4 regions of the Serratia grimesii genome follow, and region 1 is predicted to be linked to each of the others. Evidence: predicted binding sites of a transcription regulator. Region 1 holds the regulator's gene; each other region holds the start of a gene.
What was found. Region 1 encodes PhoB, which activates phosphate uptake and scavenging genes when phosphate is short. Its sites were predicted from a motif close to CTGTCATAAAACTGNCNNAT; they were not measured.
Positions count from the first base shown of each region.

Region 2: a site for PhoB is predicted at 5,132-5,151, ahead of pstS (phosphate ABC transporter substrate-binding protein PstS). Genes of this name have one in related genera too.
Region 3: a site for PhoB is predicted at 1,786-1,805, ahead of opgB (phosphatidylglycerol--membrane-oligosaccharide glycerophosphotransferase). Genes of this name have one in related genera too.
Region 4: a site for PhoB is predicted at 5,390-5,409, ahead of pitA (inorganic phosphate transporter PitA). Genes of this name have one in related genera too.

Region 1 is NZ_LT883155.1:1,040,556-1,048,614, reverse strand. Features, by position in the region: gene brnQ (branched-chain amino acid transport system II carrier protein) at 1-973, opposite strand, end outside; gene SGBXF1_RS04870 (PstS family phosphate ABC transporter substrate-binding protein) at 1,552-2,490, opposite strand; gene phoR (phosphate regulon sensor histidine kinase PhoR) at 2,507-3,823, opposite strand; gene phoB (phosphate response regulator transcription factor PhoB) at 3,848-4,537, opposite strand; gene sbcD (exonuclease subunit SbcD) at 5,026-6,258, shown strand; gene sbcC (exonuclease subunit SbcC) at 6,255-8,059, shown strand, end outside.
Region 2 is NZ_LT883155.1:27,296-35,354, reverse strand. Features, by position in the region: gene SGBXF1_RS00165 (ABC transporter substrate-binding protein) at 1-335, opposite strand, end outside; gene phoU (phosphate signaling complex protein PhoU) at 504-1,238, opposite strand; gene pstB (phosphate ABC transporter ATP-binding protein PstB) at 1,250-2,020, opposite strand; gene pstA (phosphate ABC transporter permease PstA) at 2,075-2,956, opposite strand; gene pstC (phosphate ABC transporter permease PstC) at 2,967-3,923, opposite strand; gene pstS (phosphate ABC transporter substrate-binding protein PstS) at 4,015-5,055, opposite strand; gene glmS (glutamine--fructose-6-phosphate transaminase (isomerizing)) at 5,392-7,221, opposite strand; gene glmU (bifunctional UDP-N-acetylglucosamine diphosphorylase/glucosamine-1-phosphate N-acetyltransferase GlmU) at 7,512-8,059, opposite strand, start outside.
Region 3 is NZ_LT883155.1:3,302,489-3,310,547, reverse strand. Features, by position in the region: gene opgB (phosphatidylglycerol--membrane-oligosaccharide glycerophosphotransferase) at 1-1,627, opposite strand, end outside; gene SGBXF1_RS15660 (ABC transporter substrate-binding protein) at 1,911-2,846, opposite strand; gene SGBXF1_RS15655 (ABC transporter permease) at 2,862-3,629, opposite strand; gene SGBXF1_RS15650 (ABC transporter ATP-binding protein) at 3,626-4,381, opposite strand; gene tenA (thiaminase II) at 4,378-5,058, opposite strand; TPP riboswitch at 5,121-5,223, opposite strand; gene SGBXF1_RS15640 (LLM class flavin-dependent oxidoreductase) at 5,404-6,426, shown strand; gene SGBXF1_RS15635 (GlxA family transcriptional regulator) at 6,562-7,536, shown strand; gene gap (type I glyceraldehyde-3-phosphate dehydrogenase) at 7,615-8,059, shown strand, end outside.
Region 4 is NZ_LT883155.1:4,900,043-4,908,101, forward strand. Features, by position in the region: gene ctlX (citrulline utilization hydrolase CtlX) at 1-802, opposite strand, end outside; gene SGBXF1_RS22885 (Lrp/AsnC family transcriptional regulator) at 948-1,370, shown strand; gene SGBXF1_RS22890 (SMR family transporter) at 1,367-1,702, opposite strand; gene SGBXF1_RS22895 (hypothetical protein) at 1,730-2,029, opposite strand; gene SGBXF1_RS22900 (DUF406 family protein) at 2,062-2,367, opposite strand; gene SGBXF1_RS22905 (universal stress protein) at 2,723-3,169, shown strand; gene SGBXF1_RS22910 (hypothetical protein) at 3,205-3,426, opposite strand; gene SGBXF1_RS22915 (BaiN/RdsA family NAD(P)/FAD-dependent oxidoreductase) at 3,914-5,113, opposite strand; gene pitA (inorganic phosphate transporter PitA) at 5,415-6,917, shown strand; gene uspB (universal stress protein UspB) at 6,991-7,326, opposite strand; gene uspA (universal stress protein UspA) at 7,946-8,059, shown strand, end outside.

The DNA of each region.
Region 1 (8,059 bases):
AGAACAGCCCCAGGATAAACACCAGCGTCTTATAGGAGAAGGGCAGGTACTGGGCAAAGAACTCGGCGCAAGCACAGGTCAGGCCCACCGCTGTTACCATACAGGCGATGAAAATCAACGCTGCCAGGAAGAAGCTGCCCAATCCACCGAAGGTGTTTTGTACATAGGCATGCAGAATCACTGCGCCATTGGTGGCATCAGGAACCAGTACACCGCTACCAGAACCCAGCTTGAACAGGCTCAGGTAAACCAGCGTCAGGCCCACACCGGCGATCAAACCAGCAAGAATGGTATAACGCGTCAGCAGACCGGCATCTTTCACACCACGGGAACGCGCGGCATTAACGATAACGATACCAAACACCAGTGCGCCTAGCGTATCCATAGTCAGATAGCCGTTAACGAAGCCGGTAGAGAACGGAACGTTCTGATAAACCTCAGTCGCCGGAATTGGCGTACCCGCAGGCCAGGCCAGCGCGGCAATGCCGAGCGCACCCAGCGCAACAATTTTCAGCGGTGCCAACACGTGTCCCACGGTATCGAGCAGACGGCCCGGATACAGGGAAATGCCGATCACCAGTGCGAAATACACCAAGCTATAAATAAACAACGGCATGGCACCATCACCGGTCAGTGGTGCAATACCCACTTCGAAGGAGACGGTCGCGGTGCGCGGCGTGGCAAACAGTGGGCCCACAGCCAGATAGCAGACAGTCGCCAACAGCAGACCCGCGCGACGGCCAATTGGCGTGCTCAGAGCATCAATGCCGCCACCGACACGCGCCAGCGCGATCACCGTCATCACAGGTAGACCGACGGCAGTAATCAGGAAGCCAATAGCTGCAGTCCAGACGTGCTCACCGGACTGTAAACCGACCATCGGCGGGAAAATGATATTCCCGGCGCCGACGAATAAGGCAAAGGTCATAAAACCTAATGCGATAATATCTTTTGACGTTAAACGATGACTCATACGATGTCGTGTTGCCTGTTCAAATGAAAAAAAGTGCCCGATACGTGGTGGCGTTATGCCCCACCCGGTTGCCGGCTTGCCATTTCATCGCGAGACCAATAAGAGCAGAAAACGCATAACGTCCGGCGCTTTGTCCTTATTCGAAAGTGACCACTCATGATGATGGGCAGAGTTTTAAGAGTTATAAATGGAGGTTTAGTCCGACAACGAGGCCTAAGTTAAACGTTTATAGCGCTGAAAGGCAAGGCGCATGACAAAAAGCAGAGCTATCGACCAGATAATCTTTCAGCACCAGTCGATCATAGTGGCTATCAATAAATATACAATACATGATTTGTATCATTTTTGAGCAGGCATCTCACAAAACGTGAAGCATAAAGCTATTGGTCGCGCGAAAACGCCAATAAACACTCAGTTTCCGCGCGGTATGAACAGATTTTTGCCCTTAGCAAACCCGCTAAATGGCGCGCATTACGTTTTGTAGCTTATTCCACTGCGTCTGTCGTCAAATGACCCAGAACGCGGCAGGTTCATCGCCGCACGCGTAGCGCCAAATCATGATAGTTGTTCCTGGGCGCTTATTTTAAGCCCAATGCTAATCGTGTTTTACGCAAGGTATCGGGGGGCAGTGGCAGATAGCCGTCGTGATTAACCAGGTTTTGCCCGGTATCAGACAGCACACGATCGAGGAAGGCAGCGGTCAGCGGCTCCAACGGCTGGTTGGGCGCTTTGTTGATGTAGATATACAGGTAGCGCGACAATGGGTAACTGCCATTGCGTACATTGGTGTCATTGGGGGTGATGTAGTTTTCCCCAGACTCCGCCAACGGCAATAGCCGCACACCACTGGCCCGAAAACCGATGCTGGCGTATCCAATGCTATTTAGTGAACCGGCAACGGCCTGCACTACCGATGCAGAACCGGGCAATTCATTGACGCGCGGCATAAAATCACCGCCGCACAGCGCACGCAATTTGAAATAGCCGTAAGTTCCAGAGGCCGAATTACGCCCAAAACGTTGCAAGGTTCGCTGCTGCCAATCGCCGGTCAATCCCAATTCCCCCCAGCGCGTCAACGGCTGGTTTTCACCACAGCGCAGCGTGGCGGAAAAAATTCGGTCAAGCTGCTGCAGGTTAAGCCCACGCAATGGGTTGTCCTGATGGACCAGCACCACCAGCGCATCGACGGCGACCGGCACGGCCAGCGGCGCATAGCCATAGCGATGCTCGAACGCCGAAACCTCCGCCGCCTTCATCGGTCGGCTCATCGGCCCAAGCTGCGCCGCACCTGCCGCCAGTGCGGTTGGTGCAGTTGAGGACCCCGCAGCCTGGATCTGCAAATTAACGTTGGGATAATGCTGACTGAAATCCTGCGCCCACAGCGCCATGAGATTTGCCAACGTATCTGAACCGACACTCGACAAGTTGCCGGACAGCATGCCGTCCGGCTGCGCCAATGCGCCACGGCTTGCCAGCAGCGCCAGGCAAAGCAGTAGCCCTCGGGTAATTCGGATCATGCCAGCCTCTCGCGCGTTAATTTTTCACCGCATTCTCTGATAAAGCTGCGGGAACAATCAACCGGTTAGGCAAGGTAAAAATGAATCGGGTGCCAATGCCCTGCTCGCTGAGGATCTCCAGACGTGCATCGTGGTGGCTTAATGCATGCTTAACGATCGCCAACCCCAGTCCGCTGCCGCCAGTCTGGCGTGAACGGGCCTTATCAACGCGGTAAAAGCGTTCCGTCAGGCGAGGAATATGCTCAGCAGCGATACCGGGACCGTTATCACTGACCTGGAACTGCGCGCCGTTTGGCGTTTGTTGCCAGCTCACCTCAATATTGGTGCCCTTTGGCGTGTGATTTACCGCGTTATACACCAGGTTGGATACCGCACTGCGCAACTGGTCATCGTTGCCAAAGACCTTAAGCTGTTCGTTCACCCGGAAAGTAATCTCATGATTACCGCCGCTCAGTGACTGCGCTTCACGTTGCAGCACACGTAGCATCAACGGAATATCGACCCGTTCGTTCATTTCGACATTTGGGGCGGCTTCAATACGCGACAATGTCAGCAACTGCTTGACCAGCCCATCCATGCGCCGTGTCTGTTCCTGCATGGTGCCCAATGCCTTGCCACGTAACGAACCGTCCAGCTCTTCGTCGCTCATCATTTCCAGGTAACCCTGCAATACCGTCAGCGGAGTACGCAACTCGTGACTGACGTTAGCGAAGAAATTACGGCGTGCCCCTTCCAGCTGGCGCATTTGCGTAACGTCACGCGCAACCATCAACAACTGCCCTTCTGAATAGGGCATCACGCGGAATTCAACATAATGCTCATTGTTCAACTGCAGCGTTAACGGTCGAGAGAACTCTTGCTGTTGCAGATAGTGGCTGAATTCCGGATAACGCAGCAGGTTTAGGATGTGTTGGCCGTTATCCTCTGGCCAACGGAAACCCAGCAGATGCTGCGCCAAACCGTTACACCAGAAGATGTTACCTTCAACGGTGGTCATCACTACCGCATCGGGCAGTGACTCCGCACCGCTGCGGAAGCGTTTGATCAACAACGCCAATTCACGACGTCGGCGACGGTTACGCTGTTGCATCTGGTATAAGCCGTAAAACAGCGGCTCCCAGCTCCAACGCCCAGGTGGCGGTGTCATGCTGCGGTCGACCCACAGCCAGTGAGAAAGTTTAAGTTGGTTGTAGAAGTTCCATACCAGCGCAGCCAGCACGGAGGCCAGCAGCAACCAAGGCAGATAACCGAAAATCAGCCCAAGCAATAAGGCAGGCAAGCAGAAAAGGGCCAGCTCCAGGGCCAGCCTCTTCCAGGATAGACGTTCTAACACGGCATATTCTCCAGCGCGGCGCGATCAGTAGCGCGTTGAGAATCGGTAGCCTGTGCCCCGAACGGTTTGAACCATTTTGTCATGACCACTGGTCTCTAACGCCTTACGGAGTCGGCGGATATGCACATCAACGGTGCGGTCTTCCACATAAACGTTAGTGCCCCAGACGTGATTAAGCAACTGTTCGCGGCTATAAACTCGCTCTGGGTGGGTCATAAAGAAGTGCAACAGTTTGAACTCGGTCGGCCCCATATCCAACGCCTGCTCGTTGGCCATCACCCGGTGTGAAGAAGGATCCAGACTCAGCCCTTGCATTTCAATCACTTCTTCCACCGCCATCGGTGAAATACGGCGCATTACCGCCTTGATACGCGCTACCAGCTCCTTCGGTGAGAAGGGTTTGGTAATATAATCGTCTGCCCCAACTTCCAGGCCGCGTACCCGATCTTCTTCTTCACCACGAGCGGTCAACATCATCACCGGAATATCGCGGGTCAGTGCTTCACGCTTCATATGTTTAATAAACTGAATGCCGGAACCTCCGGGTAGCATCCAGTCGAGCAACACTAAATCAGGGAACGGCTCAGACAGGCGCGTCACTGCGCTGTCATAATCCTCAGCTTCCAACGGTTGGTAACCATTCTGTTCCAACACAAAGCACACCATCTCACGGATCGGCGCTTCGTCTTCCACCACCAGTATGCGTCTTGCCATCGTCAATCCTGCCAATGTGTTAGCGATCTATTAGGCTGTGTCCCGCCATTGCTCGTGAGCACCGCTGGCGGTCATTTAAGCGTGAAGCAAGGCGCAAACCGCGAGGTTTGGTGGCGCCAAATAAGCGGTGAGCAACACAGCAGCACGCTTAAATGGCTCCAGCCCGAAGGGGCGCGCCTCAAAAACTCGCTGCCTGCGTTGTCGGGTTCGAACATAATCCCGCTATGTCCTCCCCCTCTGCCTTGACAGCATGCTTTTGGGTCTGCGCCGGCGCCACGACCAATGGCGGGGCACAGCCTCATTGCGGCGCCATTATGCGTCAGTTTTGTGACACTTTTATGAAAAAAACGGGCTGTTATAGGCAGTAAGCATAGCGATTATTTCCAACGTCAAAGAAAAATCATTCAGTTGTCATAATGATTCCGTCACGACAGCAGCCACAGTGCCCTTTATAATCACCGCCATTACCTTATCGCCCCGGGAGTGTCATGCGCCTGATCCACACCTCTGACTGGCATCTTGGCCAGTACTTTTTTACCAAAAGCCGTGCCGCCGAGCACCAGGCTTTTCTGCGCTGGCTGATCGCCCAAATCGAGCAACATCAGGTGGATGCACTGATCGTCGCCGGGGACCTGTTCGATACCGGCTCCCCACCCAGCTATGCCCGCGAACTGTACAACCGCTTCGTGGTGGAGCTACAGCACACCGGCTGTCAATTGGTGGTACTGGGGGGTAACCATGACTCAGTGGCAACCTTAAATGAATCGCGTGAATTGCTGTCTTGCCTGAATACGACCGTGATCGCCAACGCGCAGACTGAAACCGAACAGCAAATCGTGGTCCTGAATCAACGCGACGGCCAACCGGGTGCCGTACTGTGCGCCATCCCGTTCTTACGCCCGCGAGATCTGCTCACCAGCCGTGCCGGTGAATCAGGCGTACAAAAACAGCAGGCGCTGCAAGAAGCCATCGCAGAACATTACCAGACGCTCTATCACGCAGCCTGTGCACACCGCGATGCACTCGGTCTGGCACTGCCTATCGTTGCCACGGGCCACCTGACGACCGTTGGTGTCACCACCTCCGATTCCGTACGCGATATCTATATTGGTACGTTGGACGCCTTCCCGGCCCAAGCTTTTCCGCCAGCCGACTACATCGCATTGGGGCATATTCACCGTGCGCAGAACGTCGCGAAATCCGAGCATATTCGCTATAGCGGTTCACCGATCCCGCTCAGTTTCGACGAATTGGGCAAAGCAAAAAGCGTCTTTATGGTGGACTTCGCCACAGGCGCCCTGCAACAGGTCAGCGCGTTGGACATTCCCAGCTTTCAGCCGATGCAGCTTATTAAGGGCGATTTGGCGCAGATAGAGCAACAATTGCAGCAGTTTGCCGATTATAAAGGCGAGTTGCCGGTGTGGTTAGATATCGAAGTCGCGACACAGGATTATCTCAACGACATTCAGCGCCGTATCCAGTTACTGGCCGATCAACTGCCGGTGGAGGTGGTGTTACTGCGCCGCAGTAAAGAGCAGCGCCGCCAGGCCATTGAACAGCAGGACAAAGAAACGCTCAACGAACTGAGCGTCAATGAGGTCTTCGAGCGACGGCTAGCACAAGAGCCTGAAATGGCCGAAGAACGTCGGCAACGCATGAACCAGATGTTCCAGCAGGTGGTCGAGTCGGTGCAGCAGAACGACCAGGAGCCGAGCCAATGAAAATCCTCAGCCTGAGATTAAAAAACCTCAACTCACTACAGGGTGAATGGAAGATAGACTTCACCGCCGAGCCCTTTGCCAGCAATGGGCTGTTCGCCATCACCGGCCCCACCGGTGCAGGTAAAACTACCCTTTTGGACGCCATCTGTCTGGCGCTGTACCACCAAACACCGCGCCTCAACGTCACACCGAGCCAAAACGAACTGATGACACGTCACACAGCCGAGTCGCTGGCAGAGGTCGAGTTTGAGGTTAAGGGCGTCGGCTACCGCGCCTTCTGGAGCCAGCGACGCGCCAAAAATGCGCCAGACGGTAATCTGCAGGCACCTAAAGTAGAGCTGGCACTGCGTGAGGATGGCAAGATCCTGGCGGACAAAGTACGCGACAAGCTGGATCTTACCGCCGCTATTACCGGGCTGGATTTCGGGCGCTTTACCAAATCGATGATGCTTTCTCAGGGCCAGTTCGCCGCTTTCCTCAATGCTGACGCCAATGACCGTGCCGAGCTACTGGAAGAGTTAACCGGCACCGAGATCTACGGTCAGCTTTCTGAGCGGGTTTTCGAACAACACAAACAGGCCAAGATCGAACTGGACGCGCTGCATCAACGTGCCAGTGGTATTGAACTGCTGAATGATGAACAACGACAACAACTGGAAAACCAGTTAGTTGAATTAGGGGCACAAGAAAACACCCTCAGCGGGCAAGCCCGCCAGCAGCAGCAAGCGTTGAACTGGTTGCAGTTTTGGCTACAAACGCAGCAAAAACAGCAGGAATATCAACGCCAGCTGAACGCTGTGGAGCTGGAGCAAACCGCAGCAGAACCGCAACTACAGCAACTGGCACGCAGCGAACCGGCAGAAAAACTGCGGCCACGGCTTAACGAACGTAACCGCTGCCGCAGCGATCAGCAGGCATTGCAACAACAAATCACCCTGTTAACACAGCAGCAGACGCAACAGCTGGCTCAAATGGAACCGTTGCATCAGGCGATGGAAAAAGCGCGTACCCAGTTGCAAGCGCATGTCGAACAGCAACAAACACAGCAGCGGCTGATTGACGAGCAAATCGTTCCACTTGATAACCAGATCGCCCAGTTGCAAAAAACACAGGCGGAACGGCAACACGCGTTCGATACCGCGGTACAGCAATGTGCGAAACAAAAAGCGGACCTGGAACAACTCGACATTCAGCGTACCCAGTTGACCGCACAGGCCGGGCAACACCAGGAAAAGCTTAACGTTCTCACTGCCGCACTGACGACGCAGCAACAACAGCAACATACGCTGGAAATGCAGGCACCTCTGGCAGCACTGCGCCAGCGTCAGACTGAGTTGGCCGATCTGCGCCCCGTGCGGCAACAGCTTTTCAGCCTGTCATCACTGTCACAACAAATCGTCAAACGGCTGACACAGCAACGGCAGGAACTACGTGCAGGCCAGAGCGAACTGACCCAGTTGGAACCACAGCTGGAACTCGCTCGTCAACAATATAAACAACAGAAAGCCCATCAAACCGACGTTGAAAAAACAGTAGAGCTGGAAAAACGGATCGTGGGGTTGGAAGCCGAGCGAGCGCGTCTGCAACCCGGTGAGCCTTGCCCATTGTGCGGCTCAAATACGCATCCGGCAGTTGAGCAATACCAAGCGGTAAAGCTATCAGAAACCGAAAAACGTCTGGAAGAAATGAAAATCCAGACCGAGGCATTACAAAAGAAAGGCGTCGAATTACGGGCACGTTACGATAGCCTGCAACAACAGTTACAGCGCCAACAGCAGACCATTGCACACGATGAACAGCA
Region 2 (8,059 bases), 1.0 Mb from region 1:
ACTTCCTTCGCACGCTCATCAGTAATGGTAAAGTTGGCAGCAATCAAATCGACTTTTTTCGAGACCAATAAAGGAATGCGGTTAGCTGGATTGGTTGCTCGCAGTTCCACCTTTACACCCAGCGCTTTACCGATCGCATCAGCCACATCAACGTCATAACCCACCAGCTTTTTAGTTTGCGGATCGATATAACCGAATGGTGGATTACTGTCGAACACCGCGATACGCACTACACCGGCTTTCTTGATGTCGTCGAGTTTGTCCGCATGTGCGGCACCGGTAGCGAGGCTAGTCAGGCTGGCTAACAAAGTTAAGGCCAAAACGCGATGTTTCATGGGAAGCTCCTAAGGGGTTGATGTCCTGCTGGTTGCTAAGCTAGCAAGACCCACTTAGGTCAGGAAATAATATAAAAAGCTATATTTATAACCATTTTGTATTTAAGGGCTTTAAACAGCATAAAGGCGCAGTTTCCTGCGCCTTTAAGGGGTAACTCGTGGGAAGAATTACTCTTTTTTCTCTTCTTTACCGTCGGAGGACAACAGTTTTTCCAGAGCATCACCACCAATATGGCGGAAGTCCTGACCTTTCACGAAGTAGAAGATGAATTCGCAAATATTCTGGCAACGATCACCGATACGCTCGATAGAACGTGCGCAGAACAAGGCAGTCAACACGCTTGGAATAGTGCGTGTGTCTTCCATCATGTAGGTCATTAACTGACGCACAATGCCTTCGTATTCCTGATCGACTTTTCTGTCTTCGCGGTAAATTCGGATCGCTTCATCCAGATCCATACGAGCAAAGGCATCCAGCACATCATGCAACATCTGCACGGTGTGGCGGCCCAGCGACTCCAGGCTGACCAACAGCGGCTGGTGCTGGTGCGAGAATTTCTCCAGTGCTGTGCGGCAGATTTTGTCTGCCACATCACCGATACGCTCCAGTTCAGAAATGGTTTTGATGATCGCCATTACCAAACGCAGGTCGCTGGCGGTCGGCTGGCGTTTGGCAATAATCCTTACGCAGGCTTCGTCGATCGCCACTTCCATCATATTGACCTTGGCATCACCTTCGATCACGCGTTTGGCCAGCTCACCGTCCTGATTGTGCATCGCGGTAATGGCATCGGTCAGTTGTTGTTCCACCAGCCCACCCATGGTCAATACCTGGGTGCGGATGTGCTCAAGTTCTGCGTTAAACTGGCCGGAAATATGTTTATTTAAATTCAGGTTATCCATGATGCATCCTATCAACCATAACGGCCAGTGATGTAGTCTTCGGTCTGTTTTTTCTGTGGCGCGGTGAACAGGGTGTCAGTATCACTGAACTCGATCAGTTCGCCCAGATACATAAATGCCGTGGAGTCAGAACAACGCGCGGCCTGCTGCATATTGTGGGTTACGATCACCACGGTGTAGTCAGACTTCAGTTCGCTGATCAGCTCTTCGATTTTACCGGTGGAAATCGGATCCAGTGCCGAGCAGGGCTCATCCAGCAATAAAACGTCCGGACGAATAGCGATGCCGCGGGCGATACACAGGCGCTGTTGTTGGCCGCCTGACAGGCTATAACCGCTCTGGTGCAGTTTGTCCTTGGTCTCGTTCCATAACGCTGCCTTGGTCAAGGCCCACTGCACACGCTCATCCATATCGGCGCGAGACAGTTTTTCAAACAGACGCACACCAAAGGCGATATTGTCGTAAATCGACATCGGGAACGGCGTCGGTTTCTGGAACACCATGCCAACCTTGGCACGCAGCAAGGCGATATCCGAGTTATCCGTCAGAATATTTTGCCCATCCAGCAGAATGCCGCCTTCAGCACGCTGCTCGGGGTACAACTGATACATCTTGTTGAAGGTGCGCAGCAGGGTAGATTTGCCGCAGCCGGACGGACCGATAAACGCGGTGACCTTGTTCTTGGCGATATCCAGCGTGATGTTTTTCAGCGCATGGAATTTGCCATAGTAGAAGTTCAGATCGCGTACCTGAATTTTGCTGCTGGAAGCGTCAGTAACCATACTCATCAAGACTTCTCTCTTTTCATCAGCGCCGCCATGGCAGCGCTCAAAATTTTATGAATGCTTTTGCTTGGCGAAAACCACACGGGCCAAGATATTCAGTAGCAGTACACACAGGGTAATCAACAGTACCCCTGCCCAGGCCAGTTCTTGCCATTCGGCAAACGGGCTCATGGCGAATTTGAAAATAGTCACCGGTAAGTTGGCGATCGGCTGCATCAGGTCTGTGCTCCAGAACTGATTCGACAGCGAGGTAAACAGCAATGGTGCTGTTTCCCCGGCAATACGCGCTATCGCCAGCAACACGCCGGTGATGATGCCAGATACCGACGCTTTCAACGTGATGGCAGAAATCATGCGCCATTTCGGTGTACCCAGCGCGTAAGCGGCCTCACGCAGCGTATCCGGTACCAACTTCAGCATATTCTCGGTGGTTCGAATCACGATCGGCACCTGCAACAACGCCAGCGCGATAATCCCAGCCCAGCCGGAGAAGTGCTGCATCTTCGCCACCACGATGGTGTACACGAACAGGCCCACAACGATCGACGGTGCTGATAACAGAATGTCGTTAATAAACCGGATAACTTCTGCCAGCCAGGATTTACGGCCGTATTCCGCCAGGTAAATGCCAGCCATAATGCCCAACGGCGTACCAAACACGGTAGCCCACAGGATCAGCAGACCGCTACCGGCGATGGCGTTAGCCAGACCACCGCCCGCAGTGTTCGGTGGCGGCGTCATTTCGGTGAACAACGCCAGCGACATGCCATCAATGCCTTTGGTGACGGTAGAGAACAGGATCCACACCAGCCAGAACAGGCCAAAGACCATGGTCGCCATCGACATGAACAGCGCCAGCCGGTTCTTCTGACGGCGCCATGCCTGCATTTTGCGGCGGCTTTCTAACAGCGCCTGGTCGTTTTGCATTTCCATAGTCGCCACGTTAGCGTCCCTCATTCTTGGCCAGACGCATCACCATCAACTTCGACAGCGCCAGGACGATAAAGGTGATAACAAACAGGATCAGCCCCAGCTCCATCAGCGCTGCGGTGTGCACCCCTGATTCTGCTTCAGCGAATTCGTTGGCCAGTGCCGAGGTGATACTGTTACCCGGCATATACAGTGAAGCACTGTCGAGCTGGTAGGTATTACCGATGATAAAGGTCACCGCCATGGTTTCACCCAGCGCACGGCCCAACCCGAGCATCACGCCACCAATCACACCATTCTTGGTAAATGGCAGCACGATACGCCAGATCACTTCCCAGGTTGTGCAGCCGATGCCGTAGGCCGATTCTTTCATCATCACTGGGGTTTGTTCGAACACGTCGCGCATAACCGCGGCGATGTAAGGAATAATCATAATCGCCAGGATCACCCCAGCAGCCAGAATACCGATACCAAATGCCGGGCCAGAGAACAGCTCACCGACAATAGGAATACCCGACAGCACGTCGCCGACCGGGGTCTGGAAATATTTGGCAAACAGCGGGGCAAACACAAACAGGCCCCACATGCCGTACACAATACTCGGGATTGCCGCCAGCAATTCAATGGCGATACCCAGCGGGCGTCTCAACCAGTTAGGTGCCAGCTCGGTCAGGAACAACGCAATACCAAAGCTGACAGGCACGGCGATAATCAGAGCAATCAGCGAGGTGACGACAGTACCGTAGATGGGCACCAGTGCACCGAATTGCTCAGCAGGTGCATCCCACTCTTTGGTCCACAGGAAGGAGAAGCCGAATTTCTGCATGCTCGGCCAGGAGGCAAAGATCAGTGAAACAATAATGCCGCCCAGCAACAATAGGGTAATCAGCGCTGCCAGTTTTACCAGCGCGCTGAAGATAACGTCACCATTTTTACTCGGTGCTTTAATGGTCGGCTTGTACTCAGCCATAGATCACTCTCTGTTTTAACCCTGGCAGGCCCAACATGGGTTAGACCCTGAAAACTGAGTGGGGCGCGCTTAAACACGCGCCCCTGCGTTGTTAGTACAGCGCTTTACCTGAACTGTCTTTTACGTTGGTTTTCCATGCTGCACGCACCTGCTCGATAACTTCTTTCGGCAGAGTGGCGTAATCCAGGTCATTAGCCTGCTTGGCACCAGTTTTGTACGCCCAGTCAAAGAACTTCAGGACTTCAGTGCCCTGAGCCGGGTTTTTCTGCTCTTTGTGCACCAGGATGAAGGTGGTGGAGGTGATTGGCCAAGCGTTATCGCCTTTCTGGTTAGTCAGATCCTGAGCGAAGGTTTTGCTCCAATCCACACCTTTAGCGGCAGCACTGAAGCTCTCTTCTGTCGGGCTAACGGCTTTGCCATCAGCAGAAATCAGCTTGGTGTAAGCCAGGTTGTTCTGCTTAGCGTAAGCGTATTCTACGTAGCCGATAGAGCCTGGCAGACGTTGTACGAAGGCTGCGATGCCGTCGTTACCCTTGCCGCCCAGACCCGTTGGCCAGTTAACGGTAGAGCCTGCGCCGATTTTCTCTTTCCACTGTGCATTCGCTTTAGACAGGTAGCTGGTGAACACGAACGAGGTGCCTGAACCGTCAGCACGACGGACAACGGCAATGTTCTGATCCGGCAGCTTAACGCCTGGGTTCAGTTTGGTGATCGCCGGGTCGTTCCATTTCTTCACGTTACCCAGGTAGATATCACCCAGGGTTTTGCCGTCCAGGGTCAGTTCACCGGATTTGATACCCGGGATGTTAACCGCCAGTACAACGCCACCGATCACGGTAGGGAACTGGAACAGACCATCAGCAGCCAGTTTTTCGTCAGTCAACGGCGCATCAGAAGCACCAAAGTCAACGGTGTTGGCAACGATTTGCTTCACGCCGCCAGAAGAGCCGATGCCTTGATAGTTAACTTTGTTGCCAGTTTCTTTCTGATAAGAATCTGCCCACTTGGCATAAACCGGAGCGGGGAATGTCGCACCTGCACCGGTCAGGCTAGCAGCAGCGAACGCGGACACGGCGGTCAGGGAGAAAGTCGCTGCCACAATACTGGCGACGGTGGTACGCATCAGTTTCATAATCCCTCCTAATGGGATATTCAAAAATCGACTTCAAATCGTTTTCATCAGAGTAAGTATTGCTGCAGGAGGGAAAATAGGACAGTTTGGTGACAGTAAAATGTACGAAATATGACAGTTATATTACAACACAAGAGACAACACGGTAATTAAATATAAATCAGTCAGTTAAAGACAAAAACACACAATAATTAATCAATAAAAAAACACGTCCTATCTCATCTATCCGCTTGAATATGACAACTTTTATCCCTGCTGTCGCACCATTGTCATATTTTATCCAACCATGAAAAAAGCCGGCGCAGTGACCGGCTTTTAGAGGTTAACAGCAGCGAGTTACTCTACTGTGACAGACTTTGCCAGGTTACGCGGCTGGTCAACGTCGGTGCCTTTGATCAGCGCCACGTGGTAAGACAGCAGCTGCAACGGCACGGTGTAGAAGATCGGTGCCACGATTTCTTCGACGTGCGGCAACGGGATGATGGTCATGCCTTCGCTACTGACGAAACCGGCATCCTGATCGGCGAACACGTACAGCTGGCCGCCGCGTGCGCGCACTTCCTCAATGTTGGACTTCAGCTTTTCCAGCAGTTCGTTATTTGGCGCGACCACGATCACTGGCATATCAGCGTCGATCAATGCCAGCGGCCCGTGTTTCAGCTCACCGGCGGCATAGGCCTCTGCGTGTATATAGGAGATTTCTTTCAGCTTCAGTGCGCCTTCCATCGCGATCGGGTACTGATCGCCACGGCCAAGGAACAGGGCATGATGCTTGTCGGAGAAACCTTCCGCCAACGCTTCAATGTTCTTATCCATCGACAGCATCTGTTCGATACGTGCCGGCAACGCCTGCAAGCCATGTACGATGTCATGCTCAACGCTTTCTGCCATGCCTTTCAGACGGCCCAAACGTGCCACCAGCATCAACAACACCGCAAGCTGGGTGGTGAAGGCTTTGGTAGAGGCAACACCGATTTCAGTACCGGCTTTGGTCATCAGTGCCAGATCGGACTCACGCACCAGTGAAGAACCGGCCACGTTACACACTGCCAACGACCCGAGGTAACCCAGCTCCTTCGACAAGCGCAGTGCCGCCAGTGTATCTGCGGTTTCACCGGACTGCGATAGCGTGATGATCAGGCTGCCTGGACGTACGGCAGACTTGCGGTAACGGAATTCGGATGCAATTTCGACATCGCAAGGGACGCCGGCCAGGGATTCGAACCAATAACGTGCAACCATGCCGGAATGGTAAGACGTACCACAGGCGATAATTTGCACGTGCTGAACCTTCGCTAGCAGTTCGTCGGCACGCGGGCCCAGCTCGCTTAGGTTGATTTGGCCATGGCTGAAACGCCCTTCAAGGGTGTTCTTCAGCGCCAGTGGCTGTTCGTAGATCTCTTTTTGCATGTAGTGACGGTAAGCGCCTTTATCACCAGCATCGTACTGCACCTGGGATTCGATCTCAGGACGCTCAACGGCGTTACCCTGCTTATCGAAAATGCTCACGGTGCGACGGGTCATTTCCACCACATCACCTTCTTCCAGGAAGATAAAGCGACGGGTTACCGGCAACAGTGCCAGTTGATCGGAAGCCAGGAAGTTCTCACCCACGCCACGGCCGATAACCAACGGGCTGCCGGAGCGCGCTGCCACCAGCACGCTGGGATCACGGCTGTCCATCACCACGGTGCCGTATGCGCCACGCAGCTGAGGGATCACTCGCTGAACCACTTCCAGCAAAGTGCCACCCTGACGCTGCTCCCAATGCACCAGGTGAGCAATCACCTCGGTGTCAGTTTCAGAACTGAAGTGATAACCACGTTCAATCAGCAGTTCACGCAGCGGTTCGTGGTTTTCGATGATGCCGTTATGCACCACCGTAATGTAATCAGAAACATGCGGGTGCGCGTTAGCTTCGGTAGGTTCACCGTGCGTTGCCCAGCGGGTGTGAGCAATACCGGTGCCCCCATGCAATTCATGTTGTTCCGCGGCTTCGGCCAGTTTATTCACTTTGCCTACGCGGCGTAAACGGTTGACGTTGCCTTCCGCATCCACCACCGCCAAACCGGCTGAGTCGTAGCCACGGTATTCAAGGCGGCGTAACCCTTCCAACAGAATCTCTGCAATATCACGTTGCGCTACTGCGCCTACAATTCCACACATCAGTTGTATTCCTAATTAAACGCCTTTCTGGGCGCTTTCGATGTCTTGACCTGATTTTGCCGGTTTTTACCGTGCGTCCCCGAGCCTGTAGAGAATGGGGATTATTATGTTTTGTATTGGGCTCTACATTGGAGCGCAATACAAAACATATTCTTTTACTGCCTGCTTCCGCCCAATAGATTTCGGGTTGCAGCTAGGCGGTAAATGTCAGAATCCCCAGGAGCTTACTCAAGTAAGTGACTGGGGTTCTGTCGTGAAGCCAACAACGCTGCAGCTCGAAAGACGAAGGGCTATATCTTTTTCACCGGACGTTGCCAGCCCTGGATATGTACCTGTTTGACGCGGCTCAGTACCAGTTCGTCCTCGCCGATATCACGTGTCACCGTAGTGCCTGCGGCGATGGTGGAACCTTTGCCAACAGACACTGGCGCCACCAGTTGAGTGTCGGAACCGACAAACACGCCGTCGCCGATAATGGTTTTATGCTTATTGGCGCCATCATAGTTACAGGTGATGGTACCAGCACCAATATTCACATCATCGCCAATCTCGGCATCGCCCAGATAACTGAGATGGCCCGCTTTCGAACCTTTGCCCAAACGCGCCTTTTTCATTTCGACGAAGTTGCCAACATGGGCACCCACCGCCAGCTCAGCCCCAGGACGCAAACGAGCAAAAGGACCCACGGTGCATTGCGCTGCCAGCACGGCATCTTCCAACACGCTATACGGGCTGATTTCGCAGTCATCGCCGATCACGCAGTTTTTCAACACGCAGCCGGCACCGATTTTCACCCGATCCCCGAGCTTGACCGTGCCTTCAATAATGACGTTGGCAT
Region 3 (8,059 bases), 2.3 Mb from region 1:
GGCCAGCAAGCTGTTTTTTCAGCGGTGTTGACAGGTAAACATTAAACATCGGTTCAACTTTGTTATCCGTCACTTTCAGGATAAACGGCACCTTAAAGGTAATGCCGGAAAAGGTAAAACTGTTGCCCTGATTGCCCAAAGTGAAATTGCTAATGCTGTTTGGGAACCCCCATTGTTTCACCACTGCCGGTTTCCATGCGTTGATTTTCTCATCGATATTCATGAAAACGGTGGACAACGTTGGGCTAGAGAAACTGCTGCGGCCAAGGCCAATGTAGTTATCGCCGCCCATCACATCCAACACCGTGGCACCGTTGTCCAGCGTGCTGCGCTTCTCGTTATGCAGCGCAGTCTGCGGGCGAGTGCCGTCAATGATAAAGAACAGGTTACGGCGTTTCTGCTTGGTCAAAATGTCATAGGCGGTGTTGTTCATCGCCAGGTGATCCGAAGACACCACGATAACGGTATTTTTGAAATAGTCGGATGCCTTGATTTTATCGATCAGCGCCGCGATGTGCTGCTGGCTACAGGCGACCGCGCTTAATGAGCGGTTTTCTTTGTTCTGCCAACTGAATGATTTTTTACTGCAACTGGCGGAGATAAAACCATCCGGGTGGTGAGTGTCCACGGTCAGTGCAAACAGTGAAAACTTTTTATTCTGTTTAGACAGCTCAACAAACTTGTCGAACACCACATCCAGAACGGTATCGTCGTACCAGCCCCAGTCATTTTTGTAGCTTGGATCGCTGACCTGCCCACGCAGTTCTTTGAAGCCGTAAGCATGATCGAAACCGTGCGATTTCAGGAAAGTGTCTTTACCAGCAAAGGCCAGCTCGGCACCCTGATAAAAGTAGTTGTCATAACCGGCGGACTTCAGCACATCGCCCAGACAGACGTTTTCCGGGTAAAAGGTGGACACGGCGCTGGAGGCGTTACCGTCGAAAGGGGCAAACAGCGGGATGCCACACTGCGAGGCCACCATGCCGGCAATGGTATAGCCGGTGCCAGGCAACTGTTGGGTGTTGCTGAAGTCGATGCTGTTTTCGCGATGTTGGTTCAGTTCGTCAGCCAGTCCGGGAAAAAGTTGTTGATCGAAGTAGGTTCTTTCCAGGCTCTCAGCATAGATATACACCAGATTCGGGGCCTTGCCCTGTACGCTTCTTTTGGGGGCTTTGTAATAGGTATCAAAGTCGGCGGTATCGCCGCTGATCTGGCTTCTGACCAGCAGGGAGATATCCTGAAAGGCGGGGGTGGTACCGACGGAAAACAAGGCCAGCAGCACGGCGATCACACTGTATACCACGCTGCTGCTTTTCGCTTTGCGCCGCACCAGACTCCAGGTGAGTACGGCGAAGATCAGCGCCAGGACTGCCAGTAGCCCTATAAACGGCAGCAGGTATTTTCCGACGCCCGCGCCTTTCAGGCTACTGGTGAGGGTGTAGATCACTGCATCGGTAATGCCGTCACCGGTAAAGTAGTTACTGGCGATCAGGACAACGTTGAGGATCAGATAGCTGCCCAGCAGTGTCAGCAGAGTGGCAAGCCACCAACGGTTGGCAGCGCCCCGGGTCCGGTAGATTAAAATTGAGGCTAAAAAAAGTGCAAACGAGATTAATGCTGAAACCATCCACCGTACCCTGTCTAATTAAAAAGAAAAACTTTACTGTCCTGGCCAACGCCGCTGACCGCTGCCGCAGCGAGAAAGAGGAGGGTATAGCGCATTGAAACCGTCAGGGCAATGCGTGTTTGCATTGCTCCGGTGCGTCAGAGTGTGATTGGACGTTTTTGTGACAATAGTGTGACACTAATCACGCCAGTGAAGAGAGAGGCCAATCATGGTGTTGTATGGCTTCCCCCATTGAGGTAGGGCGTTATAGATAAGGGCGCAGCATGCTACGCCCGATAACGGCTTAATGCAGTTCCACCGCGTATTGTTCCACGGGGGTGATTTTCTTGATCAGCTTGTTGTCGAAAAGGAATTGCTCGTAGGCTTGATAGCGTGCCTTATCCAGTTTGGCCGGATCACGCGCAAACAGCGGTAAGCTGGCCTGCCACGCCTGTTTGTTCAGCTCGGTGTTCAGTTCTGGATGGGCCTTGGCGAACGCTAACCAGCTTTCCTGAGGATGGGCATGCAGGTAATCGCTGCCTTTTTTCAGTGCCGCGAGGAATTTTTTAATTTTCGGCTCTGTGACGGTGTCGCGATTGGCGACGATGATCAGTTCGTCGTAGGCGGGGACGCCGTAATCTTCAACGTTAAACACCACCGGATCTTTTCCCTGTAACTTCAATTCAAGCGCTTCAATATTGCGATAACCGCCGATAACCGCATCGACCTGTCCTGCCAGCAAGGCGCTGGTCAACTGGAAGTTAACGTTGATCAAGTGGGTGTCATTGGGGTTGATATGTTCATGCTGGAGCATAGTTGCCAGCGTCGCTTGTTCAATACCGCTGACCGAATAGCCGATTTTCTTGCCCTTTAGGCCCGCAGGAGTGGTGATGGTTTTATCCAGCGTGATGATGGTATTCAGCGGTGAGTTAATCAGGGTGCCCACACGCATTAACGGTAGACCTTGATCGGCAAAGAAATGCAATTGTGGTTGATAAGTGATGGCGAGGTCGGCCTGTTTTGCTGCAACCAGCCGCGGAGGCAACGCGGGATCAGACGGGGGCACAATCTTGACGTCGAGGCCTTCGGCCTTGAAAGCTCCGATCTGTTCGGCCACCATGATAGGCGCGTGATCGGGGTTGATGTACCAATCAAGCACCAGCGTCAGTTTTTCGGCAGCGGTTGCTTGCCCGGCCAGCGTAGCGCTGAGCAGCAGCCCGCAGAGGGTATTTTTAATCATTGTTGATTCCTTTTATCAGTCATTTTCCGGCGCCCAGTTAATAAGGCGTAGCAGCAGCGCGTCTACCGTCACCCAGAGCAAGACGGTCATCAGCACCAGAATAAACAGCGCAGCAAAACAGACGTCGGTCTGCATGCGTGCGTTAGCGTTAAGCATTACGTAACCTAAACCTTCCGCCGAACCGACCCATTCGCCGATGATGGCGCCTATCGGGGCGACGGCGGCGGCCATGCGTAGCCCGGAACCGAAGGCCGGCAACGCCGCCATCAGCCGCACATGCCGCAGTTGGGCCCAGGGGGAGGCACGCAGGGTACGTGCCAGGTCGAGATAGTCGTTATTGACCCGCCGCAGTCCATCAAAGAACGCAGAGGTGACAGGAAAGAAGATCACCAGCACCGCCATCACCACTTTGGCGCTCATGCCAAAACCAAACCACAGCACTAACAGCGGGGCCAGCGCAAACACCGGGATCGCCTGACTGGTCAGCACCAGGGGCATCAGCCAGCGTTGCAGCCGTGGCGAGAAAATCATGCACAGCGCTAGTGCGGCCCCCAGCAACACCCCTGCCAGCAGGCCGCAGGCTATTTCTGAGGCCGTAATCAGCGTGTGATAAGCGAGATAAGCCCGGTCATTCCAAAGCGCCTGCGCGACCGCAGACGGTGAAGGCAACAGGAAGGCGGGTATATCACCCAAGGTGGCCCATCCCCATAGCAATAACAGGCCGACAAATACTGTCAGGCTGCGGCGCATTCGTGACAGGCGGCTTTCCACCATAGGTTTCATTCGGCTGCCCTCACCAGTTGCAGCAGCAGCTCGCTCTGGCTTTTCAGCAGTTGGGGATCGTCCGGTGCACGTGGCGGCAGGCCCTCAATGACATGGCTGTCGTCAATGCCGGCGGGATAGCGTGACAAGACCAGCAAGCGGTGACTAAGGCGGCAGGCCTCCATGGGATCGTGGGTAATCAGTAACACGGTATGTTGTGCCAGCAGCTCGGCGGCAAGCTGCTGGATTTTTGCGCGGGTAATGGTGTCCAGCGCCGAGAAAGGTTCATCCATCAATACGATCGGTTGGCGCTCATACAAGGTGCGGGCGATGGCTGCGCGTTGGCGCATCCCACCGGACAAGGCCGCCGGCAAGGCACTGCCATACCCGCTCAGACCTACGCGTTCCAGCAGATGTTCTGCCCAGGAACGGTCGACTTTTTCACCCCGTAGCCGTGCGCCGAGGCTAATGTTTTGAGCAATGGTTAGCCACGGATAGAGCAAATCTTTTTGCCCCATGTAGGCGATGCGTCCGGGGATCGGCAGGCCATCGCTGCCTGTGACCGTGCCGGACGTGGGTTTCGCCAACCCGGCAATGATCTTCAGTAAGCTGGTTTTCCCTGCACCGCTTGCGCCGAGCAAGGCGACAAAACTGCCGCCTGCGATATCGAAATTTAGCCGGTCGAAAATTACTTGCGGGCCAAAGCGCAGAGTCAAATCCCGCACCTGAATACCCGGTCGCACGCCGTCATACTGAGCGTTACCGCTACTCATTTGGCATTCAACCCCATTTGCCAGAAGGCAGACTCCAGCCGGGTCGCAGTGGTGAAGATGGTCGACAGTTCGGCCAGTCGGCTTTCAGCTCCACGCTGGTGACTAACGTTTTCCAGTAGATCGAGTGCGGCCTGCACCCCGGACAGATAGGCAGGATCACCATAGTTACGGATCCATGAGGCATAAGGGTTGCCTTGCATTACCGTGGCAGGGTCGCCCAGCAGCCGCAAACCAATTTCGGCATAACCGGCGACGCAGGGCATCAGCGCGGCGAGCAGATCAAGCGCATCACCGGCGTGGCCGATATCGAGTACATAGCGGGTGTAGTTGAGGGTTTCTGCGGCCTCAGGTTCGGCGGCAATGTCTGGTTCGCTCAGCCCCCAGTCTGCGCAATAGGCCAGATGCAAAGGCAGTTCGGCGACAATGGCGTTGAGGGAGGCGGTGGCCGCACGCATCTCCGGCAGGGTCCGCAGTTTGCTGACCAGCAGCGCATAGGCGCGGGCAAAGTGGATCAGGAACAGGTAATCCTGGGTCAGATAGCGGCGGAATGCGGGCTCAGGTAGTGTGCCGGCAGCCAGTTGCTGAATAAAAGGGTGTGCGACATAGTCCTGCCAGTGGCTACCGGCCTGCTGGCGCAGCCGTCCGTAAAGACCATTATCAAATTGAGGGGTAAACATGGGACCTCCAAAAGTGTGTGGAGATCCGGGCGCGCTGAGGTATGAACAGGCAATGACTGATGGTGTTATTGCCGACCCGTCCCTTCGCTGGCATGACCCAGATCAGGTTCAAAGGGTTCGGCTTGTGCCATCTCAGCCCGTAACAGGACACCCCTCGGAGGAGCCTGTTATACGATATTTACTTTTTGATTACAACGATCGGGCGGTCGAGTTGGGCTGCAATAAGGGCGTCTTTCGTTAGCTCAAAACGGTTCGTTTAGTGCGATCGCACACAATTTTTCTGGCCTGAGCGGGGGCATTTTTGTCACTGTAATCCGGTCATAATTGAATCTAAGGGCTACTCCTATGAAGAAAATTGGATTTCTCTCGTTTGGTCACTGGACGCCTTCGTCACAGTCGGGTACCCGTTCTGCTGCGGATGCGTTGCTGCAATCCATCGATCTCGCTGTCGCGGCAGAAGAATTGGGGGCGGATGGGGCTTACTTCCGCGTGCATCACTTTGCGCGTCAGCTAGGCTCGCCGTTCCCGCTGTTGGCTGCCATTGGCGCAAAAACTCAACGTATTGAGATCGGCACCGGTGTGATCGATATGCGCTATGAAAACCCACTTTATATGGTCGAAGACGCCGGTGCTGCTGATCTGATTTCTGGTGGACGCTTGCAGCTTGGCATTAGCCGCGGTTCTCCCGAGCAGGTCATTGAGGGCTGGCGTTACTTTGGCTATACGCCCGCCGAAGGCGAGACCGAAGCCGATATGGCCCGTCGCCATACCGAGGTGTTACTCGATGCGCTGCGTGGTGAAGGTTTTGCCGAACCGAACCCACAGCCGATGTTCCCCAACCCGCCGGGACTGTTGCGTGTTGAGCCTTTCTCCGCAGGCTTGAGGGATCGTATCTGGTGGGGGGCCAGCTCGAACGCCACAGCAGTCTGGGCGGCGAAATTGGGGATGAACCTGCAAAGCTCGACGTTAAAAAATGACGAGACGGGCGAGCCGTTTCACGTGCAGCAGGCCAAGCAAATTCGCGAGTACCGTGAAGCCTGGAAAGCAGCAGGGCATCAGCGCGAACCCCGTGTGTCGGTCAGCCGCAGTATCTTTGCATTGATGAATTCGCAGGATCGCAGTTATTTCGGCAATAGCGGTCAGGAAGGCGATCAGGTGGGGTATATCGATCAGCAGACCCGAGCCATATTCGGCCGCAGTTATGCCGCTGAGCCAGAGCTGTTGATCAAACAACTGGCGCAGGACGAAGCCATTGCCGAAGCGGACACCTTGCTGTTGACCGTGCCAAACCAATTGGGCGTTGACTATAACGCCCATGTGATTGAATCGATCTTGACGCATGTCGCCCCGGCGCTGGGTTGGCGCTGATAGTTCGATGACGACGAGCCCGCCTGAACTGCCTGTGGTGGGCTTCTCTGAAATTCAAAGCAGGGGCAGCAAATTAACGTGCCTCTGCGGATAGCACATTCTTGACTTATTTTGCTCAATTTGTATTTTAAGGACATGCATACATTTCTGATTATCGTCCCCGAAGGGGGCATGTTGTTCGAGTCGGCGGGAATCGCTGACATCCTGATGCAGGCCAACCGCTTGAGGCCCCATGACGCGCCGCTTTATCAAATGTCGCTGGCCACCACACAACCCCATCGGGTGGTGCACGGTTTGTCTGGATTGAATCTGCTCGCCGATCATCGTCTCTCGGATCTCGATCCTGATCAGGAGCGCGACACCATCATCGTGACGGGAAAAGGGGCGACCGCGGAAGAAAGTGCTTATGTGGTCGATTGGCTGCGCCGCGCCGCACCTAAAGCGCGACGTATTGCGTCGGTATGCGGTGGCGCTTTGCTACTTGCAGAGGCTGGTTTACTCGATGGACGCCGGGCAACCACCCATTGGCGACTGCTGGAAACGTTGCAGGCCCGCTTCCCCAAAATACACGTCGAAAATGGGCCGCTGTATGTTCAGGATGGCTCTGTCTGGACCTCCGGCGGTGTCAGTTCCGGGTTCGATCTCACCCTGGCGCTGGTGGAAGACGATTACGGTTTTGTTCAGGCACGCGAAGTGGCGCAAGACCTGGTGATGTTCCTGCGTCGGCCTGGCGGTCAGGCGCAGTTCAGTCGTTATCCGTTGAATCAGGCTAAAAACCCTGGCCCGATCCGCGATCTCCAGTCCTGGATCCTGGAAAACCTGTCCAGCGATCTCGGTGTAGAAAAACTGGCAGAGCGGGTCGCGATGAGCCCGCGAAACTTTACCCGCGTTTTCACGCGTGAGACGGGCATTTCACCCGCTAAATTTGTTGAAGAAGGGCGCCTGTATCTGGCCCGGCAACGTTTGGAACAGAGTGCTGAAGGTATTGAGCAAATCGCCATGAACTGCGGGTTTGGTAATGGTCTCAATCTGCGGCGCGTTTTTGAACGACATTTACAACTGACACCTACCGAGTATCGCGAACGTTTCCATTCACGCATGTTGGCGTAAATTGATCTATAAACGTCATTTACGTCATAACGCCTTCGACCTACATTGGCAGCAGAGCCAATAACGAAGGAGTAGATCATGGTCAAAGTAGGCATTAATGGATTCGGCAGAATCGGCAGAAATGTGTTGCGTGCTGCGTTGGGGCGCAGTGACTTTGAGATAGTGGCGATCAACGATTTAACCGACAGCAAAACCTTGGCGCATCTGCTGAAATACGACTCGTTGTCGGGCACATTGGCAGCCAATGTTGAAGCCGGTGAAAACCAGCTACTGCTCGATGGTCGGCCGATTCATGTTTTCTCCGAAAGAGATCCGGCCGCTATCCCATGGAAAAGCGTGGGCGTTGACGTCGTTATCGAAGCGACGGGGTTCTTCACTGACAAAGCCAAGGCCGAAGTGCACATCACGAAAGGCGGGGCCAAGCGAGTGATTATCTCGGCTCCGGGCAAAGACGACGATATTACGATAGTGATGGGCGTTAATCAGGATCTGTACGATCCGGCGAAGCACCGTGTGGTCAGCA
Region 4 (8,059 bases), 1.2 Mb from region 1:
CCTGCTGTTGTGGTGTAAAACTGGCCCAGGCACGGGTCGACATGGCGTAAACCGGGTTGCCATCTTGCGCACGCAGCTCCAAAACATTGCAGGCAAATACCTCCATCTGGGCGAAACTGACGTCAATGATGGTTTTTCCACTGCGTTGCAGCATGGCGATCAGGTCATTTTTTTGCGCCACCCCGCGGATGCTTTCAAGGCACACGATGGCATATTGAGCGCCAACGCTCATCATCACATTAGTGTGATAGATAGGCCGGTTATGACGATCCGCAGCATCAAACCAGACAATCTGATAACCGGAATGCTGTTCGAACTCTCGTCCCACTTTAGGTGAGCTACGGGAAGATTGGCAGGCATAAGCCAGCTTGTGCTCGTGATCCAAAATCAGCGATCCGGTACCTTCCAGAAAACACCCCGTCAGTTCGTGGCCGGAGAGATCGACACACCTTTTAATCACAAAGTCATCAGCGAGCTGCGCAATAATATCCTGGCGGCGTTCCCGTCGCCGGTTCTCCACTTCCATCGGGAAAGTGAACAGGGTGCCGTCTCCCAACAGTGCAATCCAGTTATTGGGAAATAACGCGTCTGGTGTCGCCTGCCCACGTATCTCATCAATGACCCTGACATCGATGCCCGCCTGTTGCAGAGCCTCGACGTAATGGTTGAAGGCCACTAGCGCCTCAGCCGTGTGATTCTCATTTGTTTCCGTGAATTTCTGGAAAAAATTGCTGTGTCTGGTTTCTTGATTGGCTGCAAAGTCAGATGGCCTGATCATAAAAACGGATTGGGTGGTTTGCATGGTCTTTGTCACCGGGTTCAGAGGATTAGCCAGGGGCTGGCGCGAGACCATTATGGATAATCAACTTGGCGCCAAACAGTGTGAAAAATGACTAAATTGCTCTATATTTTTACAAATCGACACTAGCCAGTGACACTTTGACAACATGAATGATACCGACCGCCAGATCCTCTTACTGCTGCGTGAAAATGCCCGTGCTTCGATTACCGAGATCGCAAGCAAGGTGCGCGTCTCGCGTGCTACGGTACAAAAAAGAATTGAGGCGCTGGAAGCACAGGGAATCATTACTGGCTATACCATCCGTATAAAGCCGGGCGTGGAACATAACCGCATTCGCGCCTGGATGTCTGTGGCAGTTGAAGGCACCAAGGCGCAAAGTGTGTTGCAGCAATTGCGTATTGAACCTTCGGTCTTCACCCTGCATACGACCAACGGCAAATGGGATATTTTGGTGGAAATCCGTACCGACAGCCTGGAGAACTTCGATAAAATTTTGGGGCGTATCCGCCGCATCACCGGCATCTCCAGCACCGAGACCAGCATCCTGCTGTCAACACACAAGGCCTAGCCACCCCTGGGGTGTTTGACCACCCCAAATTTTAAACAGGCGATGCCGCAGATGATGAGTAAAAAACCCAACAACTTAAACACCGATATCGGCTCTTGAAACAACAGATAGCTCAGTGATGCGATCAGCAAAATACCAATGCCTTCCCAAAGCGCATAAGCAATGCCCAAAGGGATTTTCCTGATTGCTTTGGCAAAGAAGAAGTAGGACGTGCATATCGCGACCAGTGTAATAAGGTGAAGTTTATTGCACTGATAAACTTGCGCGTACTTAATAAAAATGGTTCCTGTTACTTCAAATGAAATAGCCAGAAGCAGCATAACCCATTGCATTATCCTTCCTGATAATTTAGATGTAAGTTAAGGCGGGGTTAATTTCAGATCGGCAGGGCGTGCACGAAAACGTTCTTTGTCTTTTTCACTCCAATCCGGATCTATCAGGCTTAATTTACCTTCAGTGATTTTTATAATGCTTTCACCGGCCACGGCCGTTCCATAGATAGAGGACAATGCATCTGCCATACCTCTACCGTATTTTTGGATAAAAGCCACGGCCAAGCGTGGGGTTTCCGTCCCCTGATTAATGTCACAAATACGCCCCTGAATAAAACGAGTCAGCTCTCTTTCACAAATGACGATCGCTATGGTCATATCTTTCATGATATCAAACCTAAAAAATGAAACGGAATGGGTTAGTCGTGGATACGATGTTGCATCTCCAACTCAAAGATAATCGCCTCCGCCTGGCAGGAAAACGTCATATCAATTCTGGCAATGTACTTTTTATTCAATATCTTAATGGTATGTGCCATATGACAGGGATACTTTTCTGATGCCACATTGTTGGCACTGATTTCCATCTCTTCAAAGTGCGCCATTGCCTGCTCATAGGTATCAAAACGGTTAGTCACAGTGACCGTGCAATTTTCATTATCCAGCACTGAACCAATATCAATGGAGCACCCTTTATCGCTGCATTTATCCAATAGATCTTTCATTTATTTTCCTCGTCAGCATGTTGTTGGCATCATGTTAATAATTAACTTTTTGCGTTAAAAAAATGAGGGAACAAAAGTCGGAAATCATCGTTCCCCCAAAACCAGAAAATTGGATTCACAAATTGCATACTTAACGCCATCGCTACCTAGGATTAACGGATAACCACCTCCTTTGAATTTACGTTTTGCGACTGCTTTGCTTTCGATGATTGATAATAAACATTGTTAACGATCGAATTCAACGCCCACGTTAATATAAAAAAGTAGTCATGATAACCGGTTATTCAGGTTTGATTTAAATGCCTTCTGGGTAGACTCTATTATCAAGATAATCATAATAGAAAAGGAGAGTCGTATGCTTTATAAAAATATTCTTGTGGCATTGGACTTGAAAGACAACAACAAGAAACTGCTCGACCGTGCTCTTTCCCTCAGCAATGCCACCCAGGCTAAATTGTATGTAGTGCATGTCGGCGTCGATGTCGGTGAGCTTTATTCTGGCGTAGTTATCGATCGTCTGGATAACTTTCAAACCCGAGTGATTAACGATGACGTTAACCTGTTAAAAAAATTTCTACGCGATGGTGGCTATGATACGTCATCGATTGTTGAAGCACTGGAGGTCGTCGGTGACTTTAATCGGGAAATCGAAAAAATCCTGTTTGAAAAACATATCGAACTGCTGATCTGCGGGCATCGGCATAATTTCCTGAGCCGACTCATGCCGACGTCTCGTCATTTGATCAACAATGCCAAAACCGATGTTTTGCTGGTGTCGTTGCCCGAGAAAATCGATAGCTGAGCGCCATTGCTTTCAGGGCGCAAACCTTGGGTCACTCAGTCTTTGCGGAGGAGGAACATCGCCTCCAGCCTTTCGACGATCAGCGCCAGTATAATTGTCTGATCAAGAACATCGACATCAAGATGCAGCCAAAAACACCATTCAGGCTGCATCTTGATGTTTAGTGCGGTGATTTCAGGAAACATAATGCTGCCACGGGAACCTGGCGCTGTTGCTTTTAAAATTGTCGCTATCCATTTTGAGGGAAAGCACGCCATACATCTGGAATCCCCTCAGACGATCGTTACTCTCCCCAAACGTGATTGCCCGCAAGTGCCGATGTTGGTGAGAGGTATCAATGCCCAAGTGCCTACTACAGCGTAAAATTCCTCACTCGAGGCCGGGCGCGGTTGATCAGCGCCCCGGCAGTGAGGAAAGCCCTTAACCACATATCTCGCTATGCACGTCTGACATCAACAAAAATACCTGCGGGATCATAATGCTGACGCAGCGTATTCAGTTAAATCATTAGCCAGTCAATGTAGATGAATTAAAAACCGTCAGTTTAAAATTAAGATATAAATCCAACCAGCAAGTATAATAAAAAACATCGTGCTAACAATCTACTTATTTCAAATTAAAAATATTACGCAATGAAAAACACAAAAACATATAAAATAACGAATTAATTAAAACCGTCTTTTATATGTTTACTGTGATTATTTTCATATACCAATAAATATTAAACCAAAATATCTTAACTCATTATTTCTGCACAAGCGCCAGCGCTTGTGCGCACGCCCAAGCCGAGCTCCAGGCCCATTGGAAGTTATAGCCCCCCAGCCACCCTGTCACATCCACCACTTCACCGATAAAGTACAGACCTGGCACCTTTGCCGCTTCCATAGTCTTAGAGGAAAGTTCCTTAGTATCTACACCGCCGAGTGTCACTTCAGCCGTGCGGTAACCTTCGGTACCGTTCGGCTGAACGCGCCAATTCTGCAATGTTTCTATCAGCGCCGCCTGCTGCGTAGGGTTCAGTTGCTTCAGCGTAACTTCCGGTAATTGCCCCAACGTCTGCAAGCACTCCACCAGGCGCTTCGGCAGATGCAGCGCGAGAGTATTCTTCAGGCTTTGGTTAGGATGAGCCTGGCGTTGCTCATTTAGGAAGCCCGCCAGATCAAGCGCAGGAAGTAAGTTAACGCTTACATACTCACCGGGTTGCCAATAACTGGACAGTTGCAATACCGCCGGGCCAGACAAACCACGATGGGTGAAAAGCAGACTTTCACGGAAGCTGACACCGTTTTCGGCGGTGATCACCGCAGGCACAGAGACGCCGGACAGGGTTTGCAGGTGTTCCAACAGCGGTTTATGCAGCGTGAAGGGCACCAGCGCGGCGCGTGTTGGCAGCACCTTCAATCCAAATTGTTCGGCCAACTTGTAGCCGAACGGTGAAGCGCCCAATCCCGGCATCGACAGACCGCCGCTCGCGACCACAAGTGAGCGAGCGCTCACTTTCTCGCCATTCAGTGTCAACTCGAAGCCTTCCGTGGTTTTTTCCACACTCAGCACCTCGCTGCGCAGGCGCGTCGTCACCTGGCCCAGTTCACACTCTTTAACCAACAGTTCGACAACCTGCTGCGCCGAGTCGTCGCAGAACAGCTGTCCCAGCGTTTTCTCATGGTAGGCGATGCCATAGCGGTTGATCAGATCGATAAAATCCCACTGGGTGTAACGCGCCAGTGCCGATTTACAAAAATGCGGGTTATTCGACAGGTAAGCAGCCGGTTCGGTGTACATATTGGTAAAGTTACAGCGTCCGCCGCCGGACATCAGGATTTTACGCCCCGGTTTTTTGCCGTTGTCGAGCAGCAGCACCCGGCAACCGAGTTGCCCTGCCTGAGCCGCGCAAAACATGCCCGCTGCGCCCGCACCTATTACCACGACATCAAACTGTTCCACCTGCGCCTCTCTGAATAAAAACCACAATCGCGACAAAAGGCCGCCATATTACGCCGTTTCGCCACCGGTAACCGGCAACTTTACGGCGGCAGATTGTAAAGCCATGACGCCGACAACGCCATAGTAAGAAAATATTACAACGGGCCAGACAGCATAACGCGCTGATATTTCATATCTTTGTCATAACAACGCCATCATTTCGTCATATCTAAATCAAAAAAACGTCATATTTTCCTTTTCCCCGGCCCCGGTTGTCACTGATAATGCGCGGCGTTCATGTCCACAAACTGGCGTAACGCTTATGCTGCATTTGTTCGCTGGCCTGGATTTCCATACCGGCCTGATGTTAATTCTCGCATTGTTGTTCGTGTTGTTTTATGAAGCCATCAATGGTTTTCATGACACGGCCAATGCGGTTGCTACAGTAATCTATACCCGTGCCATGCGCTCGCAACTTGCGGTCGTGATGGCTGGTTTGTTTAACTTTCTTGGCGTTATGCTCGGCGGTTTGAGTGTTGCTTACGCCATTGTTCATCTGTTGCCAACAGATCTGTTGTTGAACGTCAGTTCAGCACACGGATTAGCCATGGTGTTCTCCATGCTGCTGGCGGCTATCATCTGGAACCTCGGCACCTGGTATTTCGGTCTGCCGGCCTCCAGCTCCCATACGCTGATTGGCGCAATTATTGGTGTGGGTTTGACCAACGCACTGATGACACACACTTCGGTGGTGGATGCGCTTAACGTCCCGAAAATGATTGGTATTTTCCTGTCATTGCTCATCTCGCCGCTGGTTGGCATGATGGTCGCCGGGTTGATGGTGTTTGCCTTGCGCCGCTATTGGAGTGGCACCAAGAAACGCCAGCGTATTCACATGACCCCTGCGGAACGTGAAAAGGTCGACGGCAAACGTAAGCCGCCGTTCTGGACGCGCATCGCATTGATCCTGTCGGCTATTGGCGTCAGCTTCTCGCATGGCGCTAACGACGGTCAGAAAGGTATCGGCCTGATCATGCTGGTGCTGATCGGCGTTGCACCCGCTGGCTTCGTGCTCAATATGAATGCAACCGGTTATGACATCACTCGTACGCGTGATGCCGTGGCCCACCTGCAGCAATATTACGAGCAACACAGCGATGCCCTGTCGCACGTGGTCGCTCTCACTCCGTTGGTGCCAAGCCCGGATGAGGACGTATCGCCGGATAAACCCGTCGAGTTCCACTGTGACAGTGCCCGCGCTATGCCAGCGATTCAGCTTGCTTCCGGCTTGCTGAACAATCTGCAAAGTTACGATCAACTGACGGTAGATCAGCGCAGCCACCTGCGCCGCCTGCTGATGTGCGTAACAGATACCGCAGACAAGATCGCTAAGCTGCCTGAAACCTCTAGCCAGGACCAACGTTTCCTGAAAAACCTGCGTCAAGATCTGCTGCAAACCGTTGAGTATGCACCGATCTGGATTATCGTCGCGGTTGCTCTGGCGTTGTCACTCGGTACGATGGTTGGTTGGCAGCGCGTGGCGACCACCATTGGCGAGAAAATCGGTAAGAAAGGCATGACTTACGCTCAAGGCGTGTCAGCTCAGATGACCGCAGCCTTGTCGATTGGTGTTGCCAGCTATACCGGCATGCCGGTTTCCACCACCCACGTACTTTCTTCGGCAGTCGCCGGGACAATGATCGTGGACGGTGGCGGCGTGCAAAGCAAAACCGTGAAGAATATCCTGTTGGCCTGGTTACTGACCTTGCCGATTTCGATTCTGCTTTCCGGTTCACTGTATTGGTTGGCGCTTAAGCTGATCTAAGCAGTTTACTCCATGAGAAAGGCGGCCCTGGTGGCCGCCTTTTCTTTGTCTGCTACGCGGAAAACAGACGGCCTCAATACCAGATCATCAGTGCGATAAGGCTGATAAACACCAGCCCACTCAGGGCGGACGTCAGCATAAACTGCCCACGCACCCGCTCACAGCGGCGGATAAATTCCGGATCATGATGCTCGACATAACGCTGCGAGAAGATATAGCGCACCAACCTTATCTGTTTGCTCGGCTGGCCATGAGCGGTAAAAAAGCCGCCACCGTCGACATATTGGTACAGCAGCGGGTCGCAGCCGCGCAAAACCACCAGCAGCGCACGCAGAGAAGAGTAATACCGCACCATGTTTAAAACACACACCACACACAGAGCCCAAAACAGCGCGACGGTACTGATCATGATTGCCTCCTCAAGGCGTTGTTATCCACGGCGCTCCGCCGGGTCCAACTGCCCTACCTCTATACACTCATTACTGCGGGAGCCTACCGCTCCGATCCCCTTGGCACCGCACAGGCCGCGCATAACCCACCGCCTCTGGAGACAACCTATCGCCATGCGGGTGCATATCGCGCAGGTTTAGCTCAGAGAAGAGATGATAAGGCCTATAGTCATTATTGTAGGTTAACGAAACACAAACTGGCCTGAGCAGTAGATAAAATTTACCGCAACCCACCATTTTGTCATCCGCCTATTGGTTATAACTGATAACCACCCTAGAGAGCACTGACGGTCTTTTCCTCTGCCCAAAGAGGTATTTGGGGCTATACTCTGTTCAAGAATGCTTATATTTCAATCGGTCAACCTTTACACAACCCTATGGGCGGTAGGATTTCCTGCCTGGTGGGTGTAAAACTGACTGAGCAGAGATAAAGAGATTTTTTGATGCGGTGCAGTGTGATCGCCCCAACATATCATTATGTTATCTGAATGATAAAATGCAGGTAAACCTGAAGCGCCAGGCTGGTACGCTGAATGCCTGCTAACCTTTTAATCGGCATTATATGGAAGGAGTATTCTCATGGCTTACAAACACATTCTGATCGCGGTAGACCTATCCCCAGAGAGTAAAATTCTGGTGGAAAAAGCCGTATCTATGGCGCGCCCGTACAACGCCAAAGTTTCCCTGATCCAC